DNA from 2 places in the Bacillus sp. H1a genome. Region 1 is predicted to be linked to the other one. Evidence: predicted binding sites of a transcription regulator. Region 1 holds the regulator's gene; the other holds the start of a gene.
The links. The regulator LexA, encoded in region 1, represses DNA repair genes until DNA is damaged. The targets are predictions, from matches to a motif close to CGAACATATGTTCG.

Region 1 (7,900 bases):
GATGCAGGATTAGGGTTTACAATTATTGATAAAGTATTGGTGAATGGTTCACCGCAATATAAAGTGAAAAACTCTAAATGTAGTATCTTCTATATTACAGCTAGTTCAACATATGTAGAGGTACCATAAAATAAAAAAGCCGATTCCAATTAAAGATTCGGCTTTTTTTATTGTTAAGATGTTTAGAATTTACTTTTAGACAATGCTTTTAATATAGGATTTATGATTTTACTTATTAATCGAAATCCGTTAAATATAGATCTTATAACCTTCATATTATCGTCCCCTTAAACTAAATAAATCATATCAACTTCATACCAAGGGTGTAAACATTGTATTTTCATAAATTCAAATGAAAAAGAAGCTTCTTTTTCAAAGTGAATGATGGTGTTATAATTAAATATAAACTGAATAATCAGATAAAAATTTATCAATAAATAGTAATTGTTATGATATGCGTTTTGATAGGGTGATTTGTTATAATATTTAGATAATACTCTTAGAAAAGGGGGATTTAAATGGAAACAAAAATTTCTACTACTAGCAAGGGGTATGAGCTATTAGAAGAATGGTATCACGAAATGCTTGCTCAGCATATAGAGAAGGCAAGTATTTTAAAAATTGAAGCAGATAATATATTTAATAAGGTTAAAGAAAATGCAGATTCTTTTATTTATTACTCCCTGTTAAGATTTAGGTATCAAATGTTAAAGGGGAATTTTGAAAAAGGGCTAGAAGGGTTAGAATACATAAAAGGTATGCCAGATGGTTTACTAAAATATTACTATCACTTCTTTAAATTTATTTATGCAACAGAAGTTGGAAACTACAATAGTGCAGAAAAACATCTTGAATCTGCAAGTGATTTATTAGATATGATGTCCGATGAAAAAGAAAAAGCAGAGTACAATTATCGTGTTGCGCTATATAAATATTATATTTCACAACCTACTTTAGCTATTAATTATGCTACAAAGGCTCTCGATTATTTTTCAAGCCATGAAGGCTATGAGACTAAAAAGGGAGCGTGTGAAAATACATTAGGTATGGCTTGTATTACTTTAGAACAATTTGAATTAGCAGAGGAATATCTAATTTCTGCTCTAAATATGTTTCAAAAACTTGATGAACAATCGCTAGTTTTAAAAGTTCGTAGTAATTTAGGCGTACTGTATGCCGAACAAAACTTATCAGATTCAGCTATACGTCATTTAGAAGAAGTATATAAAGCGTGTCAACATACAAAATTGCATTATCAAAGAAGGGTAATATTCCTATTGGCTCGGGAACATATTAAATTAAAACAGCATAATGATGCAACTTTTTATATTAAAGAGGGCTTGAAGGATTGTAATCAAGAATATAGTTATCACTTAAATATTTTGGAGTGTATAAATAATAATGAATCTATAGAGAAGTTGGAAGAAATTGTAAATGGATCGCTTTCGTATTTTAAAGAACAAGAATTGTGGAAAGACATTCAAATTTATACCGAACTATTAGCAGGTAAATGGTATAATGTGGGTGCAAAGGATAAGGCGTGTGAGTATTATCACTCAAGCCATGAAGCGAGAACTTTATTAAAAGAAAAGGGGCGTTTAAAATGAAAAAGATTAAAATTACATTAATGGGTTTAATCGGTATTGCAGTATTATCGTTTGGTTTAAATAGTCCTAGTATTGAAAAAAGTGCAGCACCTACACTGAAACAAGAGAATATTATTTCATATTCAGAACATGGTACAGGAATCTAATAAATAAAAAAATTACCCCCATCAGTTATTAAAGAAATAAATAATCAATAAGCAGTAAAGTAGATAAAATAAACAAGGCAGGATGATGACAACATCTTGCCTTGTTCAATTGTGAAAAATTATTGAACTGTAACGAATTTTTTTAGAGGATATTTTAAATAGGAAAGAACAGATGAAAAAATAAAACAAGCCTAACCTATTTATGTTTGTTTTATTTTGTGGGGGGCACCCACAAACCCACCCACAATTCACCCACAAAAATAAAAAAAGTGATGAATCACTAGGAAACATCACTTTTATAAAACCTTGATAAATCAGTGTTTCTGGTTCAATTTAAAACTTGATGAATTCAGAGGATATATTTAGAACGCAAGTTCACCAATGGGAACGCGATCAATATATGTCTCTATACTAAGAGAGAAAAAAGCCCTGATACTACGGTATCAGGGCTTTTTCGTCATTTATTTACAGTAAATTGTAGCGAATGCTTCCAAAAGGGCTTGATACTCTTATTGGAGATCGTGGAGTGAGGCTTTCAGGTGGTGAACGCCAACGACTTGTACTAGCGCGTGCAATTTTAAGGAAACCGTCCATTTTAATATTAGATGAAGCTACTAGTGCGTTAGATACTGAAAATGAAGTGAAAATTCAATCAGCATAAGAAAGATTGAAAGGAACGATGACTATTATTGTTATTGCGCATCGTTTATGTACGATACATAATGCAGATCAAGTTATTGTTTTAGGAAAAGGTGAAATTGTTCAAAAAGGTGAATTTAATCAATTGGCTAAAGAGAGAAAAGGTGTGTTTCGAAATTTATTGGGCTCACAAATGGAAGTTGGTTCTTAGAGGAGAAAAAGTGAATGAAGTCTTGTATTAATGTAATTAAAATTGAATGAAAGCCCGAATAATGGCCTGTTACAACAGGGTCTTATTCGGGCTTTCATTTGTGCATTTTCTAAATTTAGGGGATAAATATAGTTCAGTACCTTGCAATGAACAGTACTAAGTGGTATATTATGGATAAATCAAGTACCGTGTATTAAACAGTACTAAAATAAGGAAGGAGGATTGTCCTTGAACGTTCAGTTTAAAAAAGGTGTGTTAGAACTGTGTGTATTGGCTCTTGTAAAACGTAAAGATTGTTATGGCTATGAACTAGTTCAACAAATCTCTAATAAGTTTTTAATATCAGAAGGATCAGTATATCCGTTATTGCGTCGTTTAACGAAAGAGGGATATTTTCAAACATATTTAAAAGAATCTACGGAAGGGCCGCCCCGTAAATATTATGAACTAACTGAGCAAGGTGAGACGCAACTTCATTTATTAGTAACAGAGTGGCGTGATTTTGCGAAAGGCGTACAAGAAATTATTGAAGGGGTGAATTGGGATGAATAAAGAACAGTTCCTTCGGGAATTATCGAATCAGCTTAGAAAGTTACCGGAAGAAGAGAGGAAAGACATTTTATTCGATTATGAAGAGCACTTTCAGTTTGGGGTAGAAGAGGGGAAAACTGAATCGGAAATAATAAAAGGACTTGGTTCTCCGAAAGTGATTGCAAAAGAATTATTAGCGATGTATCGCTTTGATGAAATGAAAAAAGATCCATCGACTTCAAATGTGACAAGAGCTGTCATGGCGGCGATTGGACTTAGTTTGTTTAATTTTATTATTGTGTTAGGCCCATTAATTGCAATTATTGCTACTATATTTTCTCTTTGGGTTGCGGGGATTTCTAGTGTAGTGACACCATTTTTTGTTATTCTAAAAGTGTTTATGGGCACTTTTTTATGGATTGATTTATTCGTTAGTATCACGTTTGTTGGAGTTGGTTTGTTGTTATGTATTGTAGCTTTTTATAGTACGAAGTGGTTTAAAAGATTATGCGTACGATATGTAATATGGAACTTCAAAATGATAAAAGGGGAGTAAATGATGAAAAAACTATTATTAGTAGCTATCGCTTGTATCATTATTGGAGTAATAGGGATTTCACAAACATATGAAAAAGCAGTACAAACTGCAGAAAAAGGAAATAAAGAAGACGTAATTAAAAATGAAACGCTAAAAAATGTAGAAGTTAAGTTAGATGCAGGAGATATTGTTGTCCAAAAATCTCCTGATTCCTCTTTTTATGTAAAGCAATCAGGAGATTTACGTAAACAGAAGATTCGTATAGCTGAGGATGGTGACACATTAAAGATTCAAGGAGAAATAGAGAAAGGTGTTTCATTTGATTTCTCATTTTTTACTTTCAATTTTCAAACGCCTATATTGACTATATTTATACCTGAACGTTCTTATCAAGAGATAAAAGTAAATTCATCCGCTGGGCAAATAGAAATAAGTGATGTGAAAAGTGACTACGTAAGTGCTGGGACACTTGGTGGAGATGTGGATCTGGGACATATAACTGCTAAGAGTGTAGATGGATCTTCAAAAGCTGGTAGCGTGAATGTAAAGAAAGTGATTGGGAAAGTAACAGCAAAAACAGCTAGTGGTGATGTGGATGTTATTGATCATGATTCTAAATATGATCTAGAGGCAAGCTCAACTGCTGGTGATGTAGATATTACTTTATTGGAAAAACCGAAAGACGCAGTTATAACCGGGCGAAGCACTGCTGGAGACGTGACAATTTTTAATGAGGAAAATAAAAATATAACAATTGGTAATGGAAGTACAAAGATTAGTGGGAAAACTTCTGCCGGAGATGTTACGATTGAAGCTCGTAAATAAGGAATAGAATGTACGGAAATCTATCAAAATACAAAAAGAAGATAATTACTTATATAAATAAGGTAATTATCTTCTTTTTATTATTTTTAATGTAAATCGCGATATACGCCAATTACTTTTCCGATAACTGACACTTGTTTTAAAATGATAGGTTCTAATGAAGAGTTTTCCGGTTGAAGACGGAAATGGTCTTTTTCTTTATAGAAACGTTTAACAGTTGCTTCATTGTCTTCGGTTAAGGCAACTACAATTTCACCATTGTATGCAGACTGTTGTTGGCGAACAACGACTAAATCACCATCAAAAATACCAGCTTCAATCATACTGTCCCCAGAAATACGTAACATAAACACTTGGTCTGCTCCAGCAACAATGCTAGCTGGAAGTGGGAAGTGTTCTTCTACACTTTCAACTGCTGTAATTGGTAAACCAGCAGTAACTTTTCCGACGATTGGAACTTGAATAACAGATTGTGTTTCAGTGTCCGTTCGGTCTTCACCTAAAATTTCAATTGCTCGTGGTTTTGTTGGATCGCGTCGAATATATCCCTTTTCTTCTAATCGTGATAAATGTCCGTGCACTGTAGAACTAGAAGCAAGGCCGACTGCTTGACCGATTTCACGTACGGAAGGTGGATACCCTTTTTCTTGTACTTTTAGCTTAATAAAGTCGAGAATGTCTTGCTGGCGTTTCGTTAACTTTTCCATGTTTTCTAACACCTCGTTTTCTTTCATTTTTCTTATTAATAAGTATAACATGTGAAAAAACATTCTACAAACATAAGTTCGAACGGAAGGCGAATTTATGATACACTAGAGGGAAAATATAGTGAGAAAGAGGGGTTCAAAATGAATGCAATTATTTATGCACGTGTGAGCACAACAAAAGAAGCGCAGGAAACATCATTATTGCGTCAAAAAGATGAATTATTGCATTTAGCTGAGCGCTATCAAATGAATGTTATAAAAGTAATTGAAGAGCAGGCTAGTGGTTATACAATTGAACGTGATGGCATATTAGAAGTGCTAGATACAATTCGAGATGAACAAGTTGATGTGCTTCTTATACAAGATGAAACGCGCCTTGGTAGAGGGAATGCGAAGATTGCATTAATGCATTGTTTACATAAAGAGGGAATAAAAGTTTATACGCACACGCATAATGGTGAATTACAGCTTTCGGATTCTGATTCTATGGTGTTAGATATAATTGGGATTGTTGAGGAGTATCAAAGAAAAATCCACAATTTGAAAATTAAACGTGGCATGCAAAGAGCGGTGGAGAAAGGATTTCGTCCAGAGAATAATTTGAAAAATCGTCATTTAAGTGTAGGACGCGAGAAAAAAGAAGTACCTATTGAGGAAATTGTACGTTTGCGTAGGAATGAATTAACTTTCGAAGAGATTGCAGCAACACTTCGTGGTTTCGGTCATAATGTTTCAAAAGCAACTGTGCATCGAAGATATGTCGAATATACAAAGCAATCGCTTGATAAAGAAGACTAACTATTGTATGATAATAATCAGTTTTGAGTAGAAGGGGGATTCGAGATGCTAAGTCACGAACTCATTGAACGCATTAACTTCTTAGCGAAAAAAGCAAAAGCTGAAGGCTTAACTGAAGAAGAACAACGTGAGCGCCAATCGCTACGTGAACAATATTTAAAAGGATTTCGTCAAAATATGTTAAACGAATTAAAAGGAATTAAAGTCGTTAACGAAGAAGGCACTGATGTTACACCGGCGAAATTAAAAGCTTTAAAAAAGCAAGATAATGCAAAATTAAATTAAAAGATGGGCGTAGCCCATCTTTTTTTGATATTAATAGACAGATTCGCTATTTAATAACTTTCCAGTTATGATTTGTTGTTGCTTCTATCGTTTTATGCTTCAATATATAGTTAGCGATAAGTTCAGACATATCTATTGGTATGTCTTTTATAATGGGCTTATTTTGATACATAAGGAAGTTTCCGCCACCACCTGCACGATAATTATTCATAACGACATCGTATTCTTGCTTCATGTTGATTGGAAGTCCATCATATTCTAAAAAAGTAACTCTTTCGCCAAATGGTTTTGAAATGTTTAATACGTATGAAATTCCTTCCCACATATCGTAATTATAGTGCTGCGGTTTCGGTTCTAAGTATGCATGGTTTACAATGATATTTCCGTCTACATTTAGTGCGAAATAAGTGGCGGAGAGCTCAAGAGCTTCTTTTATATCTGCTCCAGTCACTCGAATAACTTTTAATGTATTTGGATAAATATAATTAGAAACGATGTTACGCATTGTGACATGTTCGGGAAAACCAGGAGATTCATTGTGAAATAAACTTGTACAAGAAATAGAAACTTCTGCTACATCCATCTGTATTTTATTAATAAATTCAATAAAGGGATGGTCTTGTAGACGTGTTTGCAGAGCATCAGAAATTTGCATGTCTCCATTAATAAACCCAATAGGCTGATCAAGCCACTTTTGTGTTTTATCCTCGTAATCATACACAAGTGAAAGGATAGCTTCATCTTCCTGAATCCCCTGTACAGATAGTATTTCAGAATGACATTCTTTCGTAACCCACTCATTATTATTTCTTTCAAATGTAACTTCCACTTTTCCTAACGATTGTCCATTACAGCCAACTTGTAAAATTGTAACACCATTCACTTTTGTATTTGCAATCGTTCGATGTTGATGACCTGTTAGTAAAATATCTATGCCATCAATTTCATGACACATCGCATAACCTTGATTTTCACCTGTTAAAGCTTCAGTAGGTTCTCCTGTTTGTAAATCACGTTCAAATCCTCCATGGTAAGCGACGACGAGTAAGTCAGGTTTATCGTTTTCGCGGATGTAAGAAACCCACTTTTTTGTTGTTTCCAGTGCATCTTCAAATAGTAAATCTTCAATATGATGAGGTTGCTCCCAATTTGGGATGTAATGCGTTGTTACCCCTAAAATAGCAATTTTTATATTCGGCTCAATTTGCTTTATGATATATGGTTTTCCAAAATACGGTTTTTTTCTGTTTTTATTTAAAATATTAGCTGATAAATAAGGGGTATTGGCAGTTGAAATAGCATTGTTTAATATGTCCATTCCGTAATTAAATTCATGATTTCCGATAATTGCAGCATCATAATCTAGATAATTGGCTAATAAGGCCATTGGGTTCTCTTTATCTTTTTCATAAGTAGCATAATGATAAGTGAAAGGAGTTCCTTGGATGAAATCACCGTTATCAATTAAAATCACATGTTCATTTGTAGAACGCTCTTTTTTAATGAGTGTCGAAATTTTGGATAGTCCCACGTCTGCTGGTAAGTTATTTTGATAGTGAATTGGATAAACATTACCATGTATATCGCTCGTTAATAAGATGTTAATAGTTACA
Region 2 (7,900 bases), on a different contig from region 1:
TCATTAGTTACGACAGGAATGACGATGGCGATTGTTACGCATGAAATGGGATTTGCAAAAGAAGTAGCAGACCGCGTTCTCTTTTTAGATGGTGGAAAACTTGTAGAAGATAGCAATCCGGAAGAGTTTTTTACGGCACCAAAAAGTGACCGTGCAAAAGAATTTTTGCAAAAGATATTGTAATATGTAAAGGTTACGTGAATAATAAGTAGAAAAAGGATGACATCGCGTCATCCTTTTTTTATACTATCTTTAAATACGTTTATACATATAGGAGTAATGATATGTTTAAAATTGGATATAGAACAGTGAAAACAGCGCTTGGAACAGGTGCGGCAGTTTTTATTGCTCAGCTATTAGGGTTAGAATTTTATAGTTCAGCTGGTATTTTAGTCATTTTATGCGTACAAAACACGAAACGTAAATCAGTTCAAGTATCGTTGCACCGTTTTTTAGCTTGCGTATTATCGATGGTATTCGCGTTTTGCATTTTTGAAACGGTTGGCTATACACCACTTGCGATTAGCTTATTACTGCTTACCTTTATTCCGACTGCAGTTATGTGCAAAATTCAAGAAGGTATTGTCACGAGTTCAGTTATTGTTATGCATCTGTACTCATTAAAGCAAATTACATGGTCTATAGTTGGTAATGAAATTGCTATATTAACGATTGGAATTAGTGTCGCTTTATTAGTAAACATGTACATGCCAAACAGTGAGAATAAACTGAAAGAGTATCAAGAGAAAATAGAAGAGCATTTCAAAACAATTTTGTTTGAAATGGTTGTTTATTTAAGAAATCGCGATAGTAATTGGAGTGGAGCAGAATTACTTGAAACAGAGATGATGTTGAAAGAAGCGAAAGATTTATCATTTAAAAAGCTTGAGAATGAGTTTATGCGTGAAGATGACTATTATTACCGTTATTTTGATATGCGCATGCAGCAATTTGAAATTTTAGAGCGGATGATACCATTAGCTGCGTCACTATCGTGGACGTATGAACAAGCCGATATGATTGCAGACGTAATCGAAAATATAGGGAATTCCATTCGTCCTGAAAGTACAGGGGTCATTTCGTTAAGACAACTTCAAGAAATGCGAGAAGTGTTTAGAGAAATGCCGCTACCAGTCACACGAGAAGAATTTGAAATACGTGCGAAACTCGTTCAACTTGTTTATGAGATGGAGCAGTATCTACTCATTAAAAGTCGTTTTAAGGGAAAGGATAATATAAAAGAACTTATATAGAAGGCAGGAATTATTGATGCCGTATCTTCTCTCTTTATTATTATGTCTTTCTTTATCACCGGTTTGGCCTCTTGGTGATAATCCTCGTGCTGGGGATCCTTTTATAATTGTAAATAAGGCGACGAATAAACTAGCTTACATTGACGATGGGAAGATCCAAAAGGTTTTTCCAGTAGCGACGGGGAAAACAAATGAATTAACACCAGAAGGAACTTTTGATATTGTATTGAAAGCGAAGGATCCGTATTATATTGCGAAGGATATTCCTGGGGGGTCTCCGAAAAATCCACTTGGATCGAGGTGGATGGGATTTAACGCAAAAGGAACTGACGGAAGTAAATATGGGATACATGGGACAAATCAGCCTAGTTCAATTGGAAAGTATATTTCACAAGGATGTATAAGAATGAAGAAACAAGATGTGGAATATTTGTTTGATCGTATTCCAATTGGAACGAAAGTATGGATTGTGAAATCGAAGAAATCATTTCAGCAATTGGCGAAGGAAAAAGGAGCCATTGCATTCAGAGAAGTCAACGAGAAGTTGGCTTTTTCTTTTATCCCGCTATTTGCGAGCAGTAAGATCCCCACCTCAAAATTTGGCTAAAGCAAAGAAGTAAGGTGGGAGTAGGGTTGCCCGTAAAAGCCCGATTGGTGTGGGCTAATAATCAGTGTGTTATGAACAAAACCCCAACTGATTAAAGTTTCACTTTATTAAGTTGTCTTGACATGTGTACATAACCATGCGTTAATGAGAATATATAAAGATAACTAAGTAAAGGGGTTGCTCATATGTATTTGAATCCAAAAATTTCTTATATGCAGTTTTGTGTTGGTTTTCTATTTGTCATTACATTCATATTAGCAACTTTTAATATATGCTCTTACGTAGTATCAATTGTATTGATGGCATTACTTAATTTTACTTTCGTCATTGGGGCATTTCAGCAAAAACAGTACACGAGTTTTGTAATAGCACTTGTAATGGCCTTTTCCTTTAGCATTGTAGCGATTGTACTATATATAAAATAAGAATTTTCATACAAAATAGAAAGTAAAAAAAGGACGAGTGAATCGTCCTTTTTACCAAAACATACTTGCGCCAGTAAGTAATGTTGTTACAAGCATAGAAATTAACATTATATAAACCATAATTTTTTGAGCTTTTTTATGCATCGTTAAGCCTCCTTGCAAATCAGTACAATTTCATTGTAACGAGAAATGAAATTGTGGACAAGGGGAGAGAAAGGACAAATTTCGGGAAGGGGTTGCAAAATATAACAGGAAATTTGGGTATGCGTGGAGAATATATTAAAAGATAGATTGTGAGTTTTTGTTATGCAAGCTGAAGAATGGAGATACGATGATGAAAATATACGAAACAGATCGCTTACATTTAAGGGAAATTGATGAGTCGTATGCAGAAAAAGTTCTTCAATATTACGACAGAAATCGTGAGTTTTTAAAGGCGTGGGAAGAATATAGACCAGATGATTTTTTTACGTTAGACTATCAAAAGAAAAGGTTACAAAAGGATAGAAGAGAGTTCGCGGAAGGTAAAATCATTCGATTATGGATTTTTAAAAAGGGCGATGATACGAAAGTTATTGGGTGTATTTCGTTTAATCTAATTGTTCGTGGAATTTATCAATCTTGTGTACTTGGTTATAAATTAGATAAGGAAGAACTGAATAAAGGTTACACAACAGAAGCGCTTAGAAAAGCAATTCAAGTTACCTTTGAAGAATTTCATTTACACCGTATAGAAGCACCGATTATGCCACGAAACTTAGCATCTATACAAGTAGTGACAAAGATAGGGTTTCAATATGAAGGCGTATCTCGCAAAATGTTGATGGTAAATGGAGTTTGGGAAGATCATATGCGTTGGGTGCTATTAAACGAGTAATAGAAAGCAGATGGGTATCTAGATGTGTGAACCATCTGTTTTTTGTCTTGTATTTCGAAACTTTTGCGAAATTCTGTTATAATTAATATTGTTACATACATAATGGTAGTGCAGGAGGCGCAGTCTTATGATTAATCAAGAACGTTTAGTAAATGAATTTATGGAGTTAGTACAGGTAGATTCTGAAACAAAATTTGAAGCAGAAATTTGCAAAGTGTTAACAAAGAAATTTACTTCTTTAGGTGTAGAAGTATTTGAAGATGATACAATGGATGTGACTGGTCACGGTGCAGGTAACTTAATTTGTACTTTACCAGCAACAAAAGATGGTGTTGATACAATTTATTTCACTTCTCATATGGATACAGTAGTTCCTGGTAATGGAATTAAGCCTTCTATTAAAGATGGATATATCGTATCAGATGGTACTACAATTTTAGGAGCGGATGATAAAGCTGGATTAGCATCTATGTTTGAAGCAATTCGTGTTTTAAAAGAAAAAAACATCCCTCACGGTAAAATTGAATTTATTATTACAGTTGGAGAAGAATCTGGTCTTGTTGGTGCAAAAGCATTAGACCGAGAGCGCATTACAGCAAAATATGGTTATGCATTAGATAGCGATGGAAAAGTTGGAGAAATCGTAGTTGCAGCACCAACACAAGCGAAAGTGAATGCTATCATTCGTGGGAAAACAGCTCACGCTGGCGTAGCCCCAGAAAAAGGTGTATCTGCAATTACTATCGCAGCGAAAGCGATTGCAAAGATGCCACTTGGCCGTATCGATTCTGAAACAACTGCAAATATTGGACGTTTTGAAGGTGGTACACAAACAAATATCGTTTGCGATCATGTTCAAATCTTTGCAGAAGCTCGTTCTTTAATAAATGAGAAAATGGAAGCACAAGTTGCAAAAATGAAAGAAGCATTTGAAACAACTGCAAAAGAAATGGGCGGTCAAGCAGATGTTGAAGTAAAGGTTATGTATCCAGGATTTAAATTCGCTGATGGCGATCACGTTGTAGAAGTAGCGAAACGTGCAGCTGAAAACATCGGTCGTACACCTTCTCTTCACCAAAGTGGTGGAGGAAGTGATGCGAACGTAATCGCTGGACATGGTATCCCAACAGTTAACTTGGCAGTTGGTTATGAAGAAATTCATACAACAAATGAAAAAATTCCTGTTGAAGAATTAGCGAAAACAGCAGAATTAGTTGTAGCTATTATTGAAGAAGTAGCGAAGTAATAAAGTAAAAAAGACGTGTGAACCAACTATGGTTTACAGGTCTTTTTTTATTTTGATTCAAGTGCTTTTACAAGGCGGATAAGCCAGTATAAGAAGATCCATGGCAATATATCAGTTGTTACAAAGCGTATGAAATGAGAGAAGATTCCTAAAACATGAATGTTGATGTTAAAAAGGGGAAGTAACAAATAATTAATTGCAAGGATTATAATAATGATAATAAATATATTATTGAGTTTATTGTGTTGTTTCATAACAATCCACTTCCTTTACAATAAAATCCATTTATTTCATAAAGTATAGCAAAAATAAAGATGAAAAAGAATAAGTAATTATTATATTGTACATGAATTTGGTATAATGAAGGAACGAATGTTCTTGGAGGAGGGTGGTATTATGCGAGAAATGTATCCGAAAAATGGTCGTGTTATTTTACATGTAGATATGAATTGTTTTTTCGCATCTGTTGAAATTGCCCATGATCCACCATTAAAAGGAAAGCCATTAGCGATTGCCGGGAATGAAAAAGAGAGAAAAGGGATTATCATAACATGTAGTTACGAAGCGAGAGATTATGGAATACGTACGACGATGCCCCTTTGGGAAGCAAAGCGATTATGTCCGCAACTAGTTGTAAGGCGTCCTAACTTTACATTATATCGCGAAGCCTCATTTCAAATGTTTCAAATCCTTTCCCGTTTTACAGAAAAGATACAACCAGTTTCTATAGATGAAGGGTATTTAGATATTACAGATTGCTATGTGCTAGGTTCGCCGCTTGAAATAGCAAAGATGATTCAACAAGCGTTATTAACAGAGTTACAGCTTCCGTGTAGCATTGGCATTGCTCCAAATCTTTTCTTAGCAAAGACTGCTTCTGATATGAAAAAGCCACTTGGTATTACAGTGCTTAGAAAACGTGATATCCCAGAAGTCATTTGGCCACGACCAGTTGAAGCGATGCATGGAATTGGAGAGAAAACAGCTGAAAAACTAAAAGATATTCATATAAATACAATTGGACAGTTAGCAAAAGGAGACGAGCATATCATCCGCGCTAAAATTGGAAAGCACGGTGTTGATTTACAAAAGCGTGCAAAAGGTATGGATGATAGGGATGTTGATCCGAATCAAATGGGACAACATAAAAGTGTTGGAAATTCGATGACTTTCTCAAAGGATATGGATGAAGAGAAAGAATTGCTTGATATGTTAGGGCGACTGTCGGGCTCGGTGAGTAATAGACTACAAAAGCGAACTCTTGTCAGCTATAATATCCAAATTATGATTAAATACCATGATAGGCGGACGGTAACACGAAGCAAACAATTGAAAAATGCAATTTGGGAAGAACGTGATATATTTCAAGCTGCATCACGTTTGTTGAAACAACATTGGGATGGTGATTCCATTCGTTTATTAGGTGTTACAGCTACTGAATTGGAGTGGAAGACAGATTCGGTCAAACAGTTAGATTTGTTTTCATTCGAAGAAGATGCGAAAGAAGAGCCGCTACTTGCTGTTATTGATCAGATTAATGATAAGTATGGAACACCTCTTTTACAGCGAGGTAGTCAATTATTGCGTAAGCAAGAGAAGTCGTTTCAGCAAAAACTAGAAAATAAATTTATGTAGAAGGTGCTATGAATATAAAACCTTCTTTTTTAGATGGAAAAGAGAATCCGGCCATGAGAAGAAGCGGTCAGAACCTTTTTCAGTCCCATGCCAAGTTAAAACAAAAAGATCGAACGAGTATGGATTACTTTAAGTTATTCCAAGCAGTTGCTAATAACTTGAAAATAAAAAATGGGTGTATGTAGAAGGTGTCATGAATATAAAACCTTCTTTTATATTCATGACACCTTTATGATTTAACTTGCTTCTAAATCTAGTGAAGTTTTCCAGCCAGCGGCAGTAACACCAGATTCTAAAAGCATTCTACTTACTATTTTTTCGATTAAGACAGCTGCATTTGTATTGCAATGTAATGTAGCTTGTATAGATACTTTTTGGTTAGAATCAACGTCTTCACTGTACAATTCTTTTAAACCGATACCTTCTGAACTTACCATGTGCATGAGAAGAAAACGAATATGTGCTTCATTTTCTTCTGAACAAGTAAGAGAAAGTAAGTAGTTTGTTTGCTCGGGTACATCTTCTTTTGATTTATTATTCATAAATAGAGCGATTGGGCGTAGTAGTATATTTGCTAGTAAGACGCCGGCTGCACCTAGCATAGCTGCAACGAGGAAGCCAGCGCCTGTAAGAGTACCTACAGCAGCTGCACACCATAAAGTTGCCGCTGTATTTAACCCTCTAATACTAAAACCGTCACGAATAATAACACCGCCTCCTAAAAAGCCAATACCACTCACAACTTGAGCAGCGATACGTGATGGGCTAGCTTCATGATCAAGCATGACGGATAATAAAACAAATATACAGGCACCAAGTGATACGAGAGCGTTTGTTCGTAGCCCAGCCATTCGATGTCTCCATTGTCTTTCCATTCCGATGCAAGCTCCTACAATAATTGCTATAAATAATCTTAATACGATGTCATACCATACCATAATGGTCACCTCCATACATTTAAGTACATGGTATATTTTTTAAGAATGAGTGAGAAATACCCACTCATTCTTATTTTTACAACCAGCTATGAAACTTTTTAATATAAAGTTTTTTCAGGAATTGTGTTAAGAAAGCATAACCTAATAATATTCCTATTAACCATGGGAAGTAGCTTAGTGGTAATGCTTGTAAACCAACTGCTGCACCAAGTGGTGAGAACGGAATGTAGATGCCAATTGCCATAATACAAGCAGTTAATAAAAGAACTGGTATTGATGCAGTACTTTGAATGAACGGAATCTTCTGTGTTCTGATCATGTGAACAATTAATGTTTGCGTTAGTAATCCAACGACAAACCAACCAGATTGGAATAGCGATTGTTCTCCAGGTGTATTTGCACCGAATACATTCCACATGACAACGTATGTGATAATATCGAATATAGAGCTAATTGGGCCGATACAAATAATGAAATTACGTAAGTTTGCAGTATCCCATTTTCTTGGTTTTTCTAAAAATTCTTTATCCATCTTATCCCATGGAATAGAAAGTTGAGAAAAATCGTAAAGTAGGTTTTGAATTAATAGATGAATTGCAAGCATCGGTAAAAATGGAATGAAAGCACTCGCCACTAATACACTAAATACATTTCCAAAATTAGAACTAGCTGTCATTTTTATATATTTTAAAATATTGCCGAACGTAGTGCGACCTTCTAAAATGCCTGCTTCTAATATAGTTAAACTTTTTTCAAGTAGGATAATATCGGAAGATTCTTTTGCAATATCAGTAGCAGTATCAACAGATATCCCAACGTCAGCATCACGTAGTGCAACGGCATCGTTAATACCATCCCCCATATAACCTACAGTATGACCATTCCCTTGTAATACGCGAATGATGCGAGATTTTTGCAT

Region 2: a site for LexA is predicted at 4,774-4,787, ahead of U860_RS0121280 (DNA polymerase IV). Genes of this name have one in related genera too.

Annotation. Positions count from the first base shown of each region.
Region 1 covers NZ_AYMH01000018.1:6,332-14,231, forward strand. Annotated here, with positions in the region: partial or broken gene U860_RS36800 (N-acetylmuramoyl-L-alanine amidase) at 1-129, shown strand, start outside; gene U860_RS0107400 (tetratricopeptide repeat protein) at 519-1,607, shown strand; gene U860_RS32945 (Phr family secreted Rap phosphatase inhibitor) at 1,604-1,753, shown strand; partial or broken gene U860_RS32950 (ATP-binding cassette domain-containing protein) at 2,235-2,603, shown strand; gene U860_RS0107420 (PadR family transcriptional regulator) at 2,832-3,155, shown strand; gene U860_RS0107425 (DUF1700 domain-containing protein) at 3,148-3,690, shown strand; gene U860_RS0107430 (DUF4097 family beta strand repeat-containing protein) at 3,691-4,497, shown strand; gene lexA (transcriptional repressor LexA) at 4,584-5,204, opposite strand; gene U860_RS0107440 (recombinase family protein) at 5,346-6,002, shown strand; gene U860_RS0107445 (DUF896 domain-containing protein) at 6,048-6,287, shown strand; gene U860_RS0107450 (bifunctional metallophosphatase/5'-nucleotidase) at 6,334-7,900, opposite strand, start outside.
Region 2 covers NZ_AYMH01000045.1:53,443-61,342, forward strand. Annotated here, with positions in the region: gene U860_RS0121245 (amino acid ABC transporter ATP-binding protein) at 1-183, shown strand, start outside; gene U860_RS0121250 (aromatic acid exporter family protein) at 285-1,253, shown strand; gene U860_RS0121255 (L,D-transpeptidase) at 1,270-1,860, shown strand; gene U860_RS0121260 (DUF3894 domain-containing protein) at 2,046-2,285, shown strand; gene prli42 (stressosome-associated protein Prli42) at 2,337-2,429, opposite strand; gene U860_RS0121270 (GNAT family protein) at 2,617-3,162, shown strand; gene U860_RS0121275 (tripeptidase T) at 3,290-4,408, shown strand; gene U860_RS33895 (hypothetical protein) at 4,456-4,662, opposite strand; gene U860_RS0121280 (DNA polymerase IV) at 4,805-6,043, shown strand; gene U860_RS0121290 (MgtC/SapB family protein) at 6,280-6,981, opposite strand; gene mgtA (magnesium-translocating P-type ATPase) at 7,058-7,900, opposite strand, start outside.